Regions from separate parts of the Rhodococcus sp. X156 genome, predicted to be linked through region 1. Evidence: predicted binding sites of a transcription regulator. Region 1 holds the regulator's gene; the other holds the start of a gene.
The links. Region 1 encodes LexA, which represses DNA repair genes until DNA is damaged. Its sites were predicted from a motif close to CGAACANNTGTTCG; they were not measured.
Positions count from the first base shown of each region.

Region 2: the regulator LexA is predicted to act here: its motif matches at 7,083-7,096, upstream of ruvC (crossover junction endodeoxyribonuclease RuvC).

Region 1 is NZ_CP034766.1:1,080,531-1,088,927, forward strand. It holds gene aceB (malate synthase A) at 1-1,289, opposite strand, end outside; gene dapF (diaminopimelate epimerase) at 1,408-2,250, shown strand; gene hflX (GTPase HflX) at 2,483-3,862, shown strand; gene lexA (transcriptional repressor LexA) at 3,859-4,602, opposite strand; gene ELX43_RS05180 (LysM peptidoglycan-binding domain-containing protein) at 4,853-5,464, shown strand; gene nrdR (transcriptional regulator NrdR) at 5,776-6,246, shown strand; gene ELX43_RS05190 (vitamin B12-dependent ribonucleotide reductase) at 6,375-8,397, shown strand, end outside.
Region 2 is NZ_CP034766.1:2,057,442-2,065,838, forward strand. It holds partial or broken gene ELX43_RS09690 (RelA/SpoT family protein) at 1-423, opposite strand, end outside; gene ELX43_RS09695 (adenine phosphoribosyltransferase) at 587-1,156, opposite strand; gene secF (protein translocase subunit SecF) at 1,153-2,319, opposite strand; gene secD (protein translocase subunit SecD) at 2,448-4,259, opposite strand; gene yajC (preprotein translocase subunit YajC) at 4,401-4,757, opposite strand; gene ruvB (Holliday junction branch migration DNA helicase RuvB) at 4,845-5,888, opposite strand; gene ruvA (Holliday junction branch migration protein RuvA) at 5,885-6,475, opposite strand; gene ruvC (crossover junction endodeoxyribonuclease RuvC) at 6,472-7,041, opposite strand; gene ELX43_RS09730 (enoyl-CoA hydratase-related protein) at 7,216-8,043, shown strand; gene ELX43_RS09735 (SDR family oxidoreductase) at 8,040-8,397, shown strand, end outside.

The sequences.
Region 1 (8,397 bases):
ATGCCCACGCTGATGTCGTTGCGCAGCCCCTCCTCGGTGGCCTCGCCCGGGGTGGAGCGCACGTCCAGCAGCTGCTCGGCGGTGACGTGCACGTCCTCCCGCGTGTTCTCCAGCTGGTGGGGCCGCTCGCCGAGGACCTCGGTGAACACCTCGGTGCACAGCCCCACCATGTCCGGGTGTGCCACCCAGGAGCCGTCGAAGCCCGCCCGAGCCTCCCGGGTCTTGTCCTCGGTGACCTTCCTGGTGGCGTTGGCGTTCACCTCCTCGTCGCGGCGGGAGGGGATGAACGCGGCCATGCCGCCGATGGCGTGCGCGCCGCGCTTGTGGCAGGTGCGCACCAGCAGCTCGGTGTAGGCCCGCATGAACGGCGCGGTCATGGTCACCGAGTTGCGGTCGGGCAGCACGAAGTCGGCGCCGCGGTGGGCGAAGCACTTGATGGTGCTGAACAGGTAGTCCCAACGTCCGGCGTTGCAGCCGGCGGAGTGCTCGCGCAGCTCGTGCAGGATCTCCTCCATCTCGAACGCCGCGGGCAGCGTCTCGATGAGCACGGTGGCTCGGATGGTGCCGCGCGGGATGCCGAGGGCCTGCTGGGCGTGCAGGAAGACGTCGTTCCACAGCCGAGCCTCGAGGTGGCTCTCCATCTTGGGCAGGTAGTAGTAGGGGCCCTGGCCCAGCTCGACCTGCTTGCGGCCACTGGTCACCAGGTACAGCGTGAAGTCGAACAGCGAGCCGGAGACCTCCTCCCCGTCCACCAGCACGTGCTTCTCCGGCAGGTGCCACCCGCGCGGACGCACCACGATGGTGGCCAGCTCCTCCGCCGGGCGCAGCGCGTAGCTCTTGCCGCCCTCGGCGGTGAAGTCGATGGTGCGGTCCAGCGCCGCCCGCAGGTTCAGCTGGCCCTGCACCATGTTCGGCCACAGCGGCGTGTTGGCGTCCTCGAAGTCGGCCAGCCACACCTTGGCGCCGGAGTTCAGCGCGTTGATGGTCATCTTGGCGTCGGTGGGGCCGGTGATCTCGGCCCGCCGGTCCACCAGCCCCGGCGCCGGCGGCGCCACCGACCAGCTGTCGTCGCTGCGGACGTCGGCGGTCTCGGCCAGGAAGTCCAGCGTGCCACCGGCGTCCAGGTCGGCCTGGCGGCGCTGGCGGGCCTCGAGCAGCTCGCGTCGTCGGGGGTTGAACCGGCGGTGCAGGTCGGCCAGCAGGCCCAGTGCCTCGTCGGTGAGCACGCAGTCGAAGCCCTCCTGGCGCTCGCCACGGACCTCGATGCCGGTGGGTGCTGCGGTGGCCATGGCGTTCCTCCGCACTCCGCAGGACGGAATCAAGCCGCTGATGCATCACGACGGTAGGACTGGCCTGTGACCTGCGCAACAGCAGCGATGGCCGGGGCGCGAACCTAGGATGAGCGCCGTGGACTTCGCCAAGGGGCACGGCACCCAGAACGACTTCGTGGTGCTGCCCGACGTGGACGGGATGCTCGACCTCACCGCCAAGCAGGTGACCGCGCTGTGCGACCGGCGCCGCGGCCTGGGCGCCGACGGCGTGCTGCGGGTGGTGCGCGCCGGCGCGCTGGAGGAACCCCTCGCCGAGGGGGTGTGCGCCGACGACTGGTTCATGGACTACCGCAACGCCGACGGCTCCATCGCGGAGATGTGCGGCAACGGCGTCCGGGTGTTCGCGCACTACCTGCGGGCCACCGGCCTGGAGCCGCGCGACGAGTTCGTGGTGGGCACCCGAGCCGGCGCCCGGCCGGTGGTGGTGCACGCCGGCGACGGCGCGTTCGGCGAGGTGACCGTGGACATGGGCCCGGCCCGGGTGCTCGGCGGCGGCACCGCCGCCCTGGCCGGGGAGCTCTTCGGCGGCGTGGCCGTGGACCTGGGCAACCCGCACCTGGCCTGCGTCACCGACCGCGACCTCAGCACCTTCGACCTGAGCACCCAGCCCGGCTTCGACGCCACGCTCTTCCCGCACGGGGTGAACATCGAGCTCGTCAGCCCGCTGGCCGGGGGCGAGGTGCACATGCGGGTGCACGAGCGCGGGGTGGGGGAGACCCGCTCCTGCGGCACCGGCACCGTCGCCGCTGCGGTCGCCGCCCTCAAGGTCGCGGGGGCGAGCACCGGGGACGTGGCGGTGAACGTGCTCGGCGGACAGGTGCGGGTGAGCATCTCCGAGCACACCAGCCACCTGCGCGGCCCGTCCGTGCTGCTGGCGCACGGCAGCATCGACCCGCACTGGTGGGCCGCCCCGGCATAGGTTCTGCCCTGGGCATATCTCAGTGGGCAATCATCGCGTTCCGTGGGACCATGGACGTTGTATGACGAACTCATCCACGTGGGACGACCACGACACAGATGCCCCCATCGACGCCGCTGCCGCGGACGGTGCCCCCTTCGACGAGGTTCCCCTCGGCGAGGCCGAGTCCCCGGACGGCGCCTCCGGAGACACCTTCTCCCCGGGCCCCGATCACGACCCCTCGGTCGGCGAGATGCAGCTGCAGGAGCGCACCTCGTTGCGCCGCGTCGCCGGGCTGTCCACCGAGCTCACCGACGTCACCGAGGTCGAGTACCGCCAGCTCCGCCTGGAGCGCGTCGTGCTCGTCGGTGTCTGGATGCAGGGCAGCACCGCCGAGGACGCCGAGCTGAGCCTGGCCGAGCTGGCCGCGCTGGCCGAGACCGCCGGCTCGGAGGTGCTCGAGGGCCTGGTCCAGCGGCGCGACAAGCCCGACCCGGCCACCTACATCGGCTCCGGCAAGGCTGCCGAGCTGCGCGACATCGTGGTGGCCACCGGCGCGGACACCGTGATCTGCGACGGCGAGCTGACCCCGGCGCAGCTGAACGCGCTGGAGAAGGTGGTCAAGGTCAAGGTGGTGGACCGCACCGCGCTGATCCTGGACATCTTCGCCCAGCACGCCACGTCCCGCGAGGGCAAGGCGCAGGTGGCGCTGGCCCAGATGCAGTACATGCTTCCCCGCCTGCGCGGCTGGGGTGAGTCGATGTCCCGGCAGGCCGGCGGTGCCGGCGGCAGTGCCGGCGGGGTGGGTCTGCGTGGACCTGGTGAGACCAAGATCGAGACCGACCGGCGACGCATCCGCGAGCGGATGGCCAAGCTGCGTCGGGAGATCAAGGGCATGAAGCAGGCGCGCGACACCAAGCGCGACAGCCGCCGCCGCAACGAGGTGCCCAGCGTGGCCATCGCCGGCTACACCAACGCCGGCAAGTCCAGCCTGCTCAACGCCCTCACCGGTGCCGGGGTGCTGGTGCAGAACGCGCTGTTCGCCACCCTCGACCCCACCACGCGCCGGTCCGAGCTGGCCGACGGTCGCGAGTACGTGCTCACCGACACGGTGGGGTTCGTGCGGCACCTGCCCACCCAGCTGATCGAGGCGTTCCGCTCCACCCTGGAGGAGGTCGCCGACGCCGACCTGCTGCTGCACGTGGTGGACGGGTCGGACCCGCAGCCCACCCAGCAGGTGGCCGCGGTGCGCCAGGTGCTGGTGGAGGTGGCCGACGAGCGCAAGACCGGGCTGCCGCCGGAGCTGATCGTGGTGAACAAGGTGGACGTGGCCGACCCGGTGGTGCTGGCGCAGCTGCGCAACCTGATGCCGGACGCGGTCTTCGTCTCCGCCCACACCGGGGAGGGCATGGACGAGCTGCGGCAGCGGCTGGTCGAGCTGATGCCGCACCCGGAGGTGGAGGTGGACGTGCTCGTGCCCTTCACCCGCGGTGAGCTGGTCGCGCGGGTGCACTCCGAGGGGGAGGTGCTCGAGGAGACCCACCAGCCCGAGGGCACGCACCTGCGGGCGCGGGTGCGTGCCGACCTCGGAGCGGCGCTGGTGGAGTTCGCCAGCCCGCAGGTGCCCGCCTAGAGCTTGCGCATCACCGAGACCACCTTGCCGAGCACGGTGGCCTCGTTGCCGGGGATGGGCTCGAAGGCGGCGTTGTGCGGCATCAGCCACACCTCGCCGTCTCGGCGCTTGAACGTCTTGACGGTGGCCTCGCCGTCGATCATGGCGGCCACGACGTCACCGTTCTCGGCGACGTTCTGCTGGCGCACCACCACCCAGTCGCCGTCGCAGATCGCCGCGTCGATCATCGACTCGCCGACCACGCGGAGCATGAACAGGGTGCCGTCGCCCACCAGCTCGCGGGGGAGGGGGAAGACCTCTTCCACCGCCTGCTCGGCCAGGATGGGGCCACCGGCGGCGATGCGGCCCAGCACCGGCACAAAGGTGGGGGTGGGCATCTGCTGCAGCACGCTGCCGCCCTCACCGGTGGTGGCCGCAGCCGCCTGGTTGGCCAGGTCCTCGGGCATCCGCACGTCCACCGCCCGCGGGCGGTTGGGGTCGCGTCGGAGAAACCCCTTGCGCTCCAACGCCTTGAGCTGGTGGGACACCGATGAGGTGGAGGTGAGGCCGACGGCCTCGCCGATCTCGCGGACGCTGGGCGGGTAGCCCCGCACCTCGACCGAGTCCCGGATCACCTCGAGCACCTTGCGCTGGCGCGGCGTGAGGCCGGCGGCGGCGGCCGACAGGTCGGCGGTCTCCTCGGCGGTGGCACCCGGAGCGGCACCCGCCGTGGTCGGGGCGCCGGGAGTGTGGCTGCTCATCGTGTGATGCCTCCTGTGGGGAACCGCGAGTGGTCCGGTGCTCTGCGACGAGGCCGCGCGGGTGTGCGTCCACCTGCGGAACTTCGCCAAAGTGCGGTGGTGTTCTGGTGATTCGAACTTAGTCCTGCAGCAGGTGACATTCAAACACCTGTTCGATCAACACGCCGACAGCTCTCGATTTTGTCGGTCGCCCCTGGTAGACATCGACCAGACGTTCGAATCGAACGCCTGTTCGACACGGGAGGTTGACATGCTCGATCTGGCTGATCGCCGCTCCACCCTGCACCGCGCGGGCGTTCGCAACGCACACCCACGTCTCGCTGGCTCACGTCTCACTGACTCCCTGCTGGTTGACCCGCGACGCCGCGCCGACCTGTTCGAGCTCGAGCGTGAGCTGCGCTCGCTGGGCTCCCTGCGGGCCGGGGACGCTGGGGCGGCGCGCACCGTGGAGGCGCCCCGGCGCACCCGCCGTCCCCGCGAGGTCGCCCGCCGCCGCCCGGCTGGGCGCCTGGTCGAGTACGGCACCGCCCCGCTCCGCCGGACGGCCTGCACGCCGCGGGTCACTCGGCCGTCCCCGGCTCAGGTGCGCCTGCGCCTGGTGGTCACCGGCGCCGTGCTCGCCGGCGCGCTCGCGCTCGGCGTGCTCGCCGTGGTGACCCTGGGGGGAGGCGGCGACGCCCCCATGCCCACGCAGACGGCCGTCACCCAGGTGCGCGCCGGGGAGAGCCTGTCCGCGGTGGCGGTGCGCTCGGCCCCGGGGGTGCCCGCGGCGGCCATGGTGCAGCGCATCGTCGATCTCAACGCCCTGGACACGGTCGCCGTGCGCCCCGGCCAGTCGTTGGTCGTGCCCGTCGGCGGATGACGCTGGACACGTGCTGGCGCCGTCGACCCCGCCGGACTGCTGGTGGCACACCGTCTCCGCGAGGCGGACACGCCGATCGGGCTGGGGAGACACAAAATCCGTTGCCGATGGCTTGCATCGGGGCCTAGTGGGGATTACGGTCATGACCACAACATCTAGTAGTTACATAGATGTGGTTAGTCCACAGGTTGGGGTCCCACTGTGTAGGGGGATCCACAGGTTGTCCACGGATCCGTCCACACCCACGCCCTAGCTTGGCGTGCTCCGACGGCCTGCGGGCAGCGGGGCTTGTCGTCCGAGAAGGGGATGTCGTGCACTGTCCGTTCTGTCGTCACTCCGACTCTCGCGTGGTCGACTCGCGCGAGGTCGAGGACGGCCAGGCCATCCGCCGCCGTCGCGCGTGCCCGGAGTGCGGGCGGCGCTTCACCACGGTGGAGAACGCGGTGCTGTCGGTGGTCAAGCGCAGCGGCGTCACCGAGCCCTTCAGCCGCGACAAGGTGATGGTGGGCGTGCGTCGCGCCTGCCAGGGCCGACCCGTCAACGACGACGCGCTCAGCCTGCTGGCCCAGCAGGTGGAGGACCAGGTGCGGGCCGGGGGATCGGCCGAGATCCCCAGCCACGAGGTCGGCCTGGCCATCCTCGGTCCGCTGCGTGAGCTCGACGAGGTCGCCTACCTGCGGTTCGCCTCCGTCTACCGCTCCTTCACCTCCGCCGACGACTTCGAGAAGGAGATCCGCGCGCTGCGTCAGCACGCGCCGCACGCGGACGGCGTCTCCGAGTAGTCCCGCACCGTCTGCGGCGCAGGCGGCCGGCGGCCACCCCACAGCACCCCACCGGCACTCGTGCCGGTTTCCCACCCCATTCAGCAACGCCAGACCAGAGCAGCAGCAGTGAGAGAGAGGCCCATCCCATGACGGAGACCGTCGGAGCCCACACATCCGGTTCGAGCAGCCGCTCGGCCAAGGGCGGCAAGCAGAACCGCAAGGCCGGCGTTCGGATGGAGCGGGTCTACACCACTGCGGGCGTGCACCCCTACGACGAGGTCACCTGGGCCCAGCGCGACGTGGTCATGACCAACTGGCGCGACGGCACGGTGAACTTCGAGCAGCGCGGGGTGGAGTTCCCCGAGAGCTGGTCGCTCAACGCCGTCAACATCGTCACCAGCAAGTACTTCCGCGGGGCGGCCGGCTCGGACACCCGCGAGCGCAGCCTGCGCCAGCTGCTCAACCGCGTGGTGGACACCTACACCAAGGCCGGCCTGGAGCACGGCTACTTCGCCTCCGACGAGGACGCGGAGATCTTCTCCCACGAGCTCACCTGGATGCTGCTCAACCAGGTCTTCAGCTTCAACTCCCCGGTGTGGTTCAACGTCGGCACCGCCTCGCCGCAGCAGGTCAGCGCCTGCTTCATCCTCGCGGTGGACGACACCATGGACTCGATCCTGAACTGGTACAAGGAAGAGGGGATGATCTTCAAGGGCGGCTCCGGCGCCGGCCTGAACCTCTCCCGCATCCGCTCCTCCAAGGAGCTGCTGTCCTCCGGCGGCACCGCCTCCGGCCCGGTCAGCTTCATGCGTGGTGCCGACGCCTCCGCCGGCACCATCAAGTCCGGTGGCGCCACCCGCCGCGCGGCCAAGATGGTCGTCCTCGACGTCGACCACCCCGACATCCAGGAGTTCGTCGAGACCAAGGCCAAGGAGGAGAACAAGATCCGCGTTCTCCGCGACGCCGGTTACGACATGGACCTCGGTGGCGCCGACATCACCAGCGTGCAGTACCAGAACGCCAACAACTCGGTGCGCGTCAGCGACGAGTTCATGCGCGCGGTGGAGAACAGCAGCGAGTTCGGTCTGCGCGCCCGCGACACCGGCGACGTCATCGAGACGGTGGACGCCAAGACGCTGTTCCGCTCCATCGCCACCGCCGCGTGGGAGTGCGCCGACCCGGGCATCCAGTACGACGACACCATCAACGACTGGCACACCTGCCCCGAGTCGGGCCGCATCAGCGCCTCCAACCCCTGCAGCGAGTACATGCACCTGGACAACTCCAGCTGCAACCTGGCGTCGCTGAACCTGATGAAGTTCCTGACCGACGACGGCGGCTTCGACGCGGCCACCTTCGCCAAGGCCGTCGAGATCATCATCACCGCGATGGACATCTCCATCTGCTTCGCCGACTTCCCCACCGAGCCCATCGGGGACACCACCCGCAAGTTCCGTCAGCTGGGCATCGGCTACGCCAACCTGGGCGCGCTGCTCATGGCCACCGGCCACGCCTACGACTCCGAGGGTGGCCGGGCGCTCGCCGCGTCCATCACCTCGCTGATGACCGGTGCCGCCTACAAGCGCTCCGCCGAAATGGCCGGCGTGGTCGGCCCGTACGAGGGCTACGCCCGCAACGCCGAGGCGCACCAGCGCGTCATGCGCAAGCACGCCGCGGCCAACGACCAGGTGCGCACCCTGCACCGCACCGACGCTGCCGTGCACAAGGCGGCCACCGCGGTGTGGCAGGAGGGCCTCAAGATCGGTGCCGCCAACGGCTGGCGCAACGCCCAGGCCAGCGTCCTGGCGCCCACCGGCACCATCGGCTTCATGATGGACTGCGACACCACCGGCATCGAGCCGGACTTCTCGCTGGTCAAGTTCAAGAAGCTGGTCGGCGGCGGCTCCATGCAGATCGTCAACCAGACGGTGCCGCGCGCGCTGACCTCGCTGGGCTACCAGCCCGAGCAGGTCGAGGCCATCGTCGAGCACATCGCGGCCAAGGGCCACGTCATCGACGCTCCCGGCCTGCGCCCGGAGCACTACGAGGTGTTCGACTGCGCCATGGGTGCCCGGGCCATCGCCCCGATGGGCCACGTCCGGATGATGGCAGCGGCCCAGCCGTTCCTGTCCGGTGCCATCTCCAAGACGGTGAACATGCCGGAGACGG
Region 2 (8,397 bases), 980 kb from region 1:
GATGGTCTCTGCCTCAGCGGCGCTGCCCAGCGCCACCTTGTCCAGCTTGGTGACCCCGTCCACCAGGTGCGCCACCTCGTCGCCGAAGTCGCGGCGCAGCTCGTCCAGCGAGTAGCCGGTGTCCTCCACGGTGTCGTGCAGCAGGGCAGCGATCAGCGTGGTGGTGTCCATCCCCAGCTCGGCCAGGATGGTCGCCACCGCCAGCGGGTGGGTGATGTAGTGGTCGCCAGACTTGCGCATCTGGCCCTCGTGGTGGGCCTCCGCGGCGTCGTAGGCGCGCTGCAGGGTGACCAGGTCCGCCTTGGGGTGCAGCGACCGGTGCAGCGTCGCCAGCGGCTCGAGCACCGGCTTGACGGCACCCCCACGCTGCGCGGTGATGCGCCGGGCCAGGCGGGCACGCACGCGGCGCGAGGCCGACGAGGTGCTGGACGGGGGCGGGGTCTCCGCAACAGCTCCCGCGCCATCACCGTTCTCGGTGGACACCGGTTGCACGTCGTGGCTCACCACTTCCACCTCCTGCCCAATGCCTGGAACGGCATGCCGTCATCACGCAACGGTCACACCGTCACGGTGTCGAGAGTAAACCTCAGGCAGGGACGACACAGACGAGCGGGGCACGTCCCTCTTCGGGACCGTCGGTGAGCAGCTCGCGCCCACCCAGACCGGGAACCTCCAGGACGGCCGCAGCCGTGGTGACCTCGGCTCCGCACCGCCGCAGCAGCCGCACCGACGCGGCCAGGGTCCCGCCGGTGGCCAGCACGTCGTCCACCACCAGCACCCGGCGACCGTGCAGGTCCACCGCCGCGGCCGGCACCTCGAGGGTCGCCTTGCCGTACTCGAGGTCGTAGCTCTGCGAGTGCACCGGCGGCGGGAGCTTGCCGGCCTTGCGCACCGGCAGCACCCCGACGCCCAGCGCCAGGGCCACCCCGGAGCCGAGCAGAAAGCCACGTGCGTCGATGCCCGCCACCAGGTCCACGCCCTGGGCGTCCTCGGCCAGCGCGGCGATCACCGCGGCCAGCGCGGGACCGTCGGCGAACACCGGGGTGAGGTCGGAGAACAGCACGCCGGGGACGGGAAAGTCCGCGACCACCCGGGTGAGTCGCCGGACGTGCTCCGCCGCGCTGCGCCGCACGTCGAGGTCGTTGGTGAGGCTCATCGCTTCCGCTTTCCAGTGGGACGCGCACCCGTGCTGGGCGCGCTCCCCCGCTTCTGGTTGGGCTTGGTCGGGCGAGTGGGGCGCACCGGGGTGCGCGGGGTCGTGGTGGCCGTGGTGGCACGCACGGCAGCGACGTCAGCACCGCCGACCACGGCGGCCTCCGGCGCACCCGCCTGCTTGGCCGCAAGCGCCTTGCGCCGGGCCAGCACCTTCTTGGTGTGCACCGCCACCTCGCCCTTGCGCTCGCGCAGCGTCACCACCAGCGGCGTGGCCAGGAAGATCGAGGAGAAGGTGCCCACGACCAGGCCGGTGAGCTGCACCAGTGCCAGGTCCTTGAGCGTGCCGACCCCGAGCAGCCACACGCCGATCACCAGCAGCCCGAGCACCGGCAGCACCGCGATCACCGTGGTGTTCACCGACCGGACGATGGTCTGGTTGACCGCCAGGTTGGCCTGCTCGGCGTAGGTCCGCCGGGTCAGGTGCAGCACCCCGCGGGTGGTCTCGTGCACCTTGTCGAACACCACGACGGTGTCGTAGAGCGAGAAGCCGAGAATGGTCAGCAGACCGATCACCGTGCCCGGGGTGACCTCGAACCCGATGAGGGAGTACACGCCTGCGGTGACGATGAGGTCCTGGGCCAGAGCGGCGAGCGCCGCGATGGCCATGTCCCGCTCGAAGACGATGCCGATGAAGATGCCGACCAGCACCAGGAACACGATCAGCGCGACGATCGCCTTCTGGGTGATCTCGCTGCCCCAGGTGTCGCTCACCGCCGTGTCGCTGATGGCGGCCAGGCTCGGCTCACCGCCGGCCGGCGCCGGGCGGAAGGCGTCGAAGAGCGCCTGGCGCAGCCCGTCCACCTGGTTGGCGTCGAGGGTCTCGGAACGGATCTGGATGGTGCTGGAGCCGCCGGAGCCCACCGTCTGCACGGTCACCGGGTCGGTGCCGATGACCGCCGAGTACACCTCCTCGACCTCGGAGACCGTGGCACCGCCGGCGGGGAACTGGATCTGGGTGCCGCCCTCGAAGTCGATGCCGAGGTTGAAGCCCCGGAAGATGATGGAGCCGAGGCAGACCAGCACCAGGACTGCGGTGATGACGTACCAGCGACGCCGGTTGCCGATGATGTCGAACGCGCCCGTGCCGGAGTAGAGCCGGGTCATGACGTTCTTGCGGGTCACCGGGTCACGGGTGTCGACTCCGCCGTTCAGGGAGCCACCGTTCTCGTCGCCGTTGAGGCTCTCACCGCTCTGGGTGGTGCTGCCCTGGGGGTCTGGGGTCTCGGACATGCTCAGGCCTCCTTCGGGCGTGCGCCGGCGGCGGCGAGCTGCTTGCGTTGCTTGGCCTGCGCCTGCACCGAGCCCAGCCCGGTGAGCTCGGGCCGGGACAGGAAGGCGTTCTTGGACGCCATCGCCACCAGCGGGTGGGTGACCAGGAAGACCACGATCAGGTCGAGCACGGTGGACATGCCGAGGGTGAACGCGAAGCCCTTGACCTGCCCGACGGCGAGCACGTACAGCACCGCCGCGGCCAGGAAGCTCACCGCGTCAGCGGAGAGGATGGTGCGCCGAGCACGGACCCAGCCGCGGGGCACCGCCGACCGGAAGCTGCGGCCCTCCCGCACCTCGTCCTTCAACCGTTCGAAGAACACCACGAACGAGTCCGCGGTGATGCCGATGGCCACGATGAACCCGGCGATGCCGGCGAGGTCCAGGGTGAAGCCGATGTAGCGGCCGAGCAGGACCAGCACGGCGTAGATGACCACGCCGGACAGGATCAGCGACAGCGCGGTGAGCACGCCGAGCAGCCGGTAGTACAGCAGGCAGTAGATGAGCACCAGGATCAGGCCGATGCCACCCGCCAGCAGGCCCGCCTTGAGCGAGGCCAGGCCCAGGCTGGCCGAGACCGTCTGCGCCTCCGACTGGTTGAACGACAGCGGGAGCGAGCCGTACTTCAGGGTGTTGGCTAGCTCCTCGGCCTGCGGCTGGCTGAACTTGCCGGTGATCGAGGTGACGCCGCCGGTGATCGCGGAGTTGATCCGCGGGGCGCTGACCACCTCGCTGTCGAGCACGAACGCGGCCTGCTTGCCCACGTTCTGGGCGGTGTAGGCGGCCCAGATGTTGCCGCCCTCACCGGTGAAGGTCAGCTGGACCTCGAAGCCGACCCCGCCGGAGGCCACCGAGGACGTGGCGTCCTTGATGTCGCTGCCCTTGAGGAAGGCCGGGGTCAGGACGTACTTGGCCAGTCCGTCGGCGCCGCAGGTGACCAGCGGCAGGGCCGGGTCGTCGTTGCCGGCGAGGACGTCGGCCACGGAGCAGTCCAGCGTGGTCAGCGCCTGCTGCTGGACCGCCGCGTCGGTGCTCTGGCGCTGCGCCTTGGCAGCGGCGATCTCGCCGGCGACCCTGGCCGCCTCGCTGCCCGGCACCGGTGCGGGGGTGGCGGCCGGCGGAGTGGTCGTGACGGCGGGCGCTTCCGGGGCGGGCGCAGAGGGGGTGGGTGCGGGGGCAGCCGTGGTGGGTGCGGGGGCAGCGGTGGTCGGCGCAGGGGCGACCGTGGTGGGCTCGGGCGGGATGCTCGGATCCTGCGCGGGCACCGGACGGCCCTGCGGCGTCGGGGGCGGGGCGGTGGTGGGTGCGGGCGCCTCGGAGGTCACCGCGGGCGCAGGGGGCGTGGTCGCCGGGGCCGGAGCCGGAGTGGTCGGCGCGGTGGTGGCCGGCGGGGTCGCGGCCACCTCGGTCTGCACGCCACGGAAGTACAGCTGCGCGGTCTGCCCGAGGGCCTTGGCCTGGGCGCCGTCGTCTCCCGGCACGGTGATCACCAGGTTCGACCCGTCGATGATCACCTCGGAGCCGGACACCCCGATGCCGTTCACCCGGTTCTCGATGATCTCCCGGGCGGTGTTGAGGCTCTCCTGGCTGGGCGCCTCGCCGTTGGGGGTTCGCGCGGTCAACGTGACCCGGGTACCGCCCTGCAAGTCGATGCCGAGCTTCGGGGTGGGCTTGCGGTCGCCGGTGAAGAACACCAGACAGTAGAGCGCCGCCACGATCGCCACGAAGATGGCCAGGTAGCGAACGGGGCGGATCTGCCCTGCCGGTGGTGCCACGTTCGGTAACTCTCCTCAGGTTCGCTTCATCATGGGGTGCAGCCCGCCACGTCGTGCGCTCTGCGACCGCGAGCGCCGGCAGAGCGTACCTGTGTGCAGGTGAAGGCCCTGTTCACGCTGCGTGCACCGGGCCGGTGCGGGTCAGGCCGTGGTGTCGCGCTTGACCAGGTCCGGACGGGACGCGTCGTGGCTCGCGTCGAGCTCGTCGGAGTAGTCGTACACGTCGGGGACGTCGGCGGCGGTGTCGGAGACACGCTCCCTGACGACCATGCGGTTCCAGGTGGTGACCACGCCGGGAGCGATCTCCAGCTCCACGGTCTCCTCGTCCAGGGCTACCACGGTGGCGTACAGGCCAGCGGTGGTCATGATCCGGTCACCGACGCTCAGGGAGTCCTGGAACTCCTGCGCCTCCTGCAGCACCTTCTGCTGGCGGCGGCGTCCCAGGAACATCGGCAGGACCAGCGCGACCAGCAGGAGCGGGAGGATCAAGTTTTCCATCAGAGTGGATCCTTAGGTTGACTGGATCGGGCAGTATCGCCCGACCAACACCCAAGTGTGCCATTAGCCGCCTGCGGCACCCCCGCGTCAGTCGAACAGCGGCGGTTCGGGCGTGCCGCCGCTGACCGCGTCCGGCGGCGGCACCAGACCCAGGTGCGCCCAGGCAGCGGCGGTGGCCACCCGGCCCCGCGGGGTGCGGGCGAGCATACCGGCGCGCACCAGGAACGGCTCGCAGACCGCTTCCACGGTGGCGGGCTCCTCACCCACGGCCACGGCCAGGGTGGCCACGCCGACCGGCCCCCCGCCGAAGCTGCGCACCAGCGCGCCCAGCACTGCCTTGTCCAGCCGGTCCAGGCCCAGCTCGTCCACGTCGTAGACGGCCAGCGCCGCCCGGGCGACCTCCCGGGTGACCACCCCGTCCGCGCGGACGTCGGCGAAGTCGCGCACCCGGCGCAGCAGCCGGTTGGCGATGCGCGGAGTACCCCGGGAGCGCCCGGCGATCTCCTTCGCCCCACCGGGGTCGAGCTGCACCCCGAGAATGCCCGCGGAGCGGCGGATGACCAGCTCGAGCTCGGCCGGCTCGTAGAACTCCATGTGCGCGGTGAAGCCGAAGCGGTCGCGCAGCGGACCGGTCAGCGCCCCGGAGCGGGTGGTGGCGCCCACCAGCGTGAACGGGGCGACCTCCAGCGGGATGGACGTGGCACCGGGGCCCTTGCCCACCACCACGTCCACCCGGAAGTCCTCCATCGCCAGGTACAGCATCTCCTCGGCGGGCCGCGCGATGCGGTGGATCTCGTCGATGAACAGCACGTCGCCCTCGAGCAGGTTGCTCAGCATGGCGGCGAGGTCACCGGCGCGCTCCAGCGCCGGACCCGAGGTGATGCGCAGCGCGGAGCCCAGCTCCTCGGCGATGATCATGGCCAGGCTGGTCTTGCCCAGCCCGGGCGGGCCGGACAGCAGCACGTGGTCGGGCGGTGTGCCGCGCAGCTGTGCCGCGGAGAGCACCAGCTCCAGCTGCTCGCGCACCCTGGCCTGCCCGATGAACTCGGTGAGGCTGCGGGGCCGCAGGCTGCGCTCGGCGTCACGGTCCTCCGGCAGCGCCTCCGGCGTGAGCTCCTCGCGCCCGGTCACCGCTTGCGGCCCAGCGCGTTGAGGGCGGTGCGCAGCGCCACCGGCGTGGTGAGGTCGGGGGCGTCGGCGAGGACGGCGTCCACCACCTGCTCGGCCTGCTTGGTCGGGAAGCCGAGGCCGACGAGGGCGTCGAGCACCTGCTCGCGGACGGCACCACCGAGGTGCTGCACCCCGGACCCGCCGGCCACCTTCTCCACCTTGTCCTTGAGCTCGACGATCATCCGCTCGGCGCCGCGCTTGCCGATCCCGGGCACCCGGGTGAGCGCGGTGACGTTCTCCTCGGCCAGCGCCGCGCGCAGCGCGTCCGGCTCGTGCACCGACAGCACCGCCATGGCCAGTCGCGGGCCCACCCCGGAGACGGTGAGCAGCAGCCCGAACAGCTCCCGGGACTCCGCGTCGCCGAAGCCGTACAGGGTGAGCGCGTCCTCGCGGACGATGAGCGTGGTGGACAACCGACCCTCGTCGCCGCGGCGCAGCCCCGCCAGGGTGGCCGGGGTGGCGTGCACGCGCAGGCCCACTCCGCCGACCTCGACCACCGCGTGGTCGAGCCCCAGGGACAACACCTCTCCGCGGATGGAGGAGATCACCGAGCGCCTGCCTTTCGTGCCTGGGCCAGTCGTTCCTGGTACCGGCGCTGCTGCTCGGCCGCCGCCTGCTCGGCAGCAGCCAACCGGGCCATCATCGGTGCTCGCCAGCAGTGGCAGATGGCCAGGGCGAGCGCGTCGGCGGCGTCGGCGGGCGCGGGCTTGACGTTGAGGCCCAGCAGCTTGGTCACCATCGTGGTCACCTGCGCCTTGCCCGCCGTGCCGCTGCCGGTGACGGCGGCCTTGACCTCGCTGGGGGTGTGGAAGCTGACCGGGATGCCGCGCCGCGCCGCCGAGAGGGCCACCACTCCGCCGGCCTGCGCGGTGCCCATGGCCGTGCGCACGTTGTGCTGGCTGAACACCCGCTCCACCGCGACGACGTCGGGTGAGTGCACGTCCAGCCAGTGCTCGGCCGCCTGGGAGATGAGCAGCAGCCGCTGGGCCAGGTCGAGGTCTGCAGGGGTGCGGACCACGTCCACGTCCAGCGCGAACACCTCGCGGCCACGGCCACCCTCCACCACGCCGAAGCCGCAGCGGGTCAGGCCGGGGTCGACACCGAGCACGCGCACTGGCTCATCCCCTTTGCTCCTGGTCAGCGCCCGCTCCGGTGCGAACAGACGTTCGAACTCTAGTGGGCGCGGTGCGGTGCACCGAGCAGCGACACGCTCGGCAGTGCGGCCCGAAGTCGTCCGGCCCTGAGATAGGTTCGAACCGGAATAGTCCGGCACGAACACTGGAGCCGCATGTCCCTGGTCGAGCTCGAGCGTCCCGCAGCCGGCCTGGCCGTGGTGACGCTGAACCGGCCGGAGCGACTCAACGCCCTGAGCTTCGCCCTGGCGGAAGAGCTGCACGCCACGCTCGCCCTGCTGGAGCAGGACAACGAGGCTCGGGTGGTGGTGCTCACCGGCGCCGGTCGAGGCTTCTGCGCCGGGCTCGACCTCAAGGACGAGACGCAGCGCTCCCCCACCGCCGCCGGGCTGAGCGGACCAGCGGCCGGGATGCGCTCCCAGGAGTACCTCGCCTCGCTGGTGCCCCGCCTGCAGCGGCTGCCGCAGACGGTGATCGCCGCGGTCAACGGCCCTGCCTTCGGTGGTGGACTGGCGCTCGCCGCCGCCTGCGACCTGCGGATCGCGGCGGCATCGGCCACCTTCGGCGTGCAGTTCATCAAGATCGGCGTGTCCGGGTGCGACATCGGCATCAGCTACACGCTGCCGCGGCTGGTCGGGCTCTCCCGCGCCACCGAGCTGATCACCACCGCTCGCACGTTCGACGCCGAGGAGGCGGTGCGCATCGGCCTGCTCACCCAGGTGGTGCCGGACGCGCAGCTGCTCGTCGCGGCACGCGAGCTGGCGGCCACCCTGCTGGCGCACAGCCCCTTCGCGCTGGCGATGACCAAGCAGGTGCTCACCGCGAACGCCGCGGCCACCAGCGTGGACGCAGCCATCGCGCTGGAGAACCGCACCCAGATCCTGGCGGGCAGCAGCAGCGACTTCCGCGAGGCCAGCGCGGCCTTCCGGGAGAAGCGCCCACCGCGGTGGGCATCACCGTCCCCCTCCACAGGAGAGTCATGAACCACGACCAGCTCAACCGGCTCTTCGACCTGGCTGGGCGCACCGCCATCGTCACCGGCGGCACCCGCGGCATCGGGCTGGCCATCGCCGAGGCCTACACCTGCGCCGGCGCGAACGTGGTGGTGGCCAGCCGCAAGGCCGAGGCCACCAAGGCCACGGCCCAGCACCTGCAGAGCCTGGGCGGCAACGCCATCGGGGTGCCTACCCACGCCGGCGACCTGGACGCGCTGGCGACGCTGGTGCAGCGCACCGTGGCCGAGTTCGGCGGGGTGGACATCGTGGTGAACGGCGCGGCCAACCCGGTGACCCAGCCGCTGGGGCAGATGACACCGCAGGCGTGGGCCAAGTCGCAGG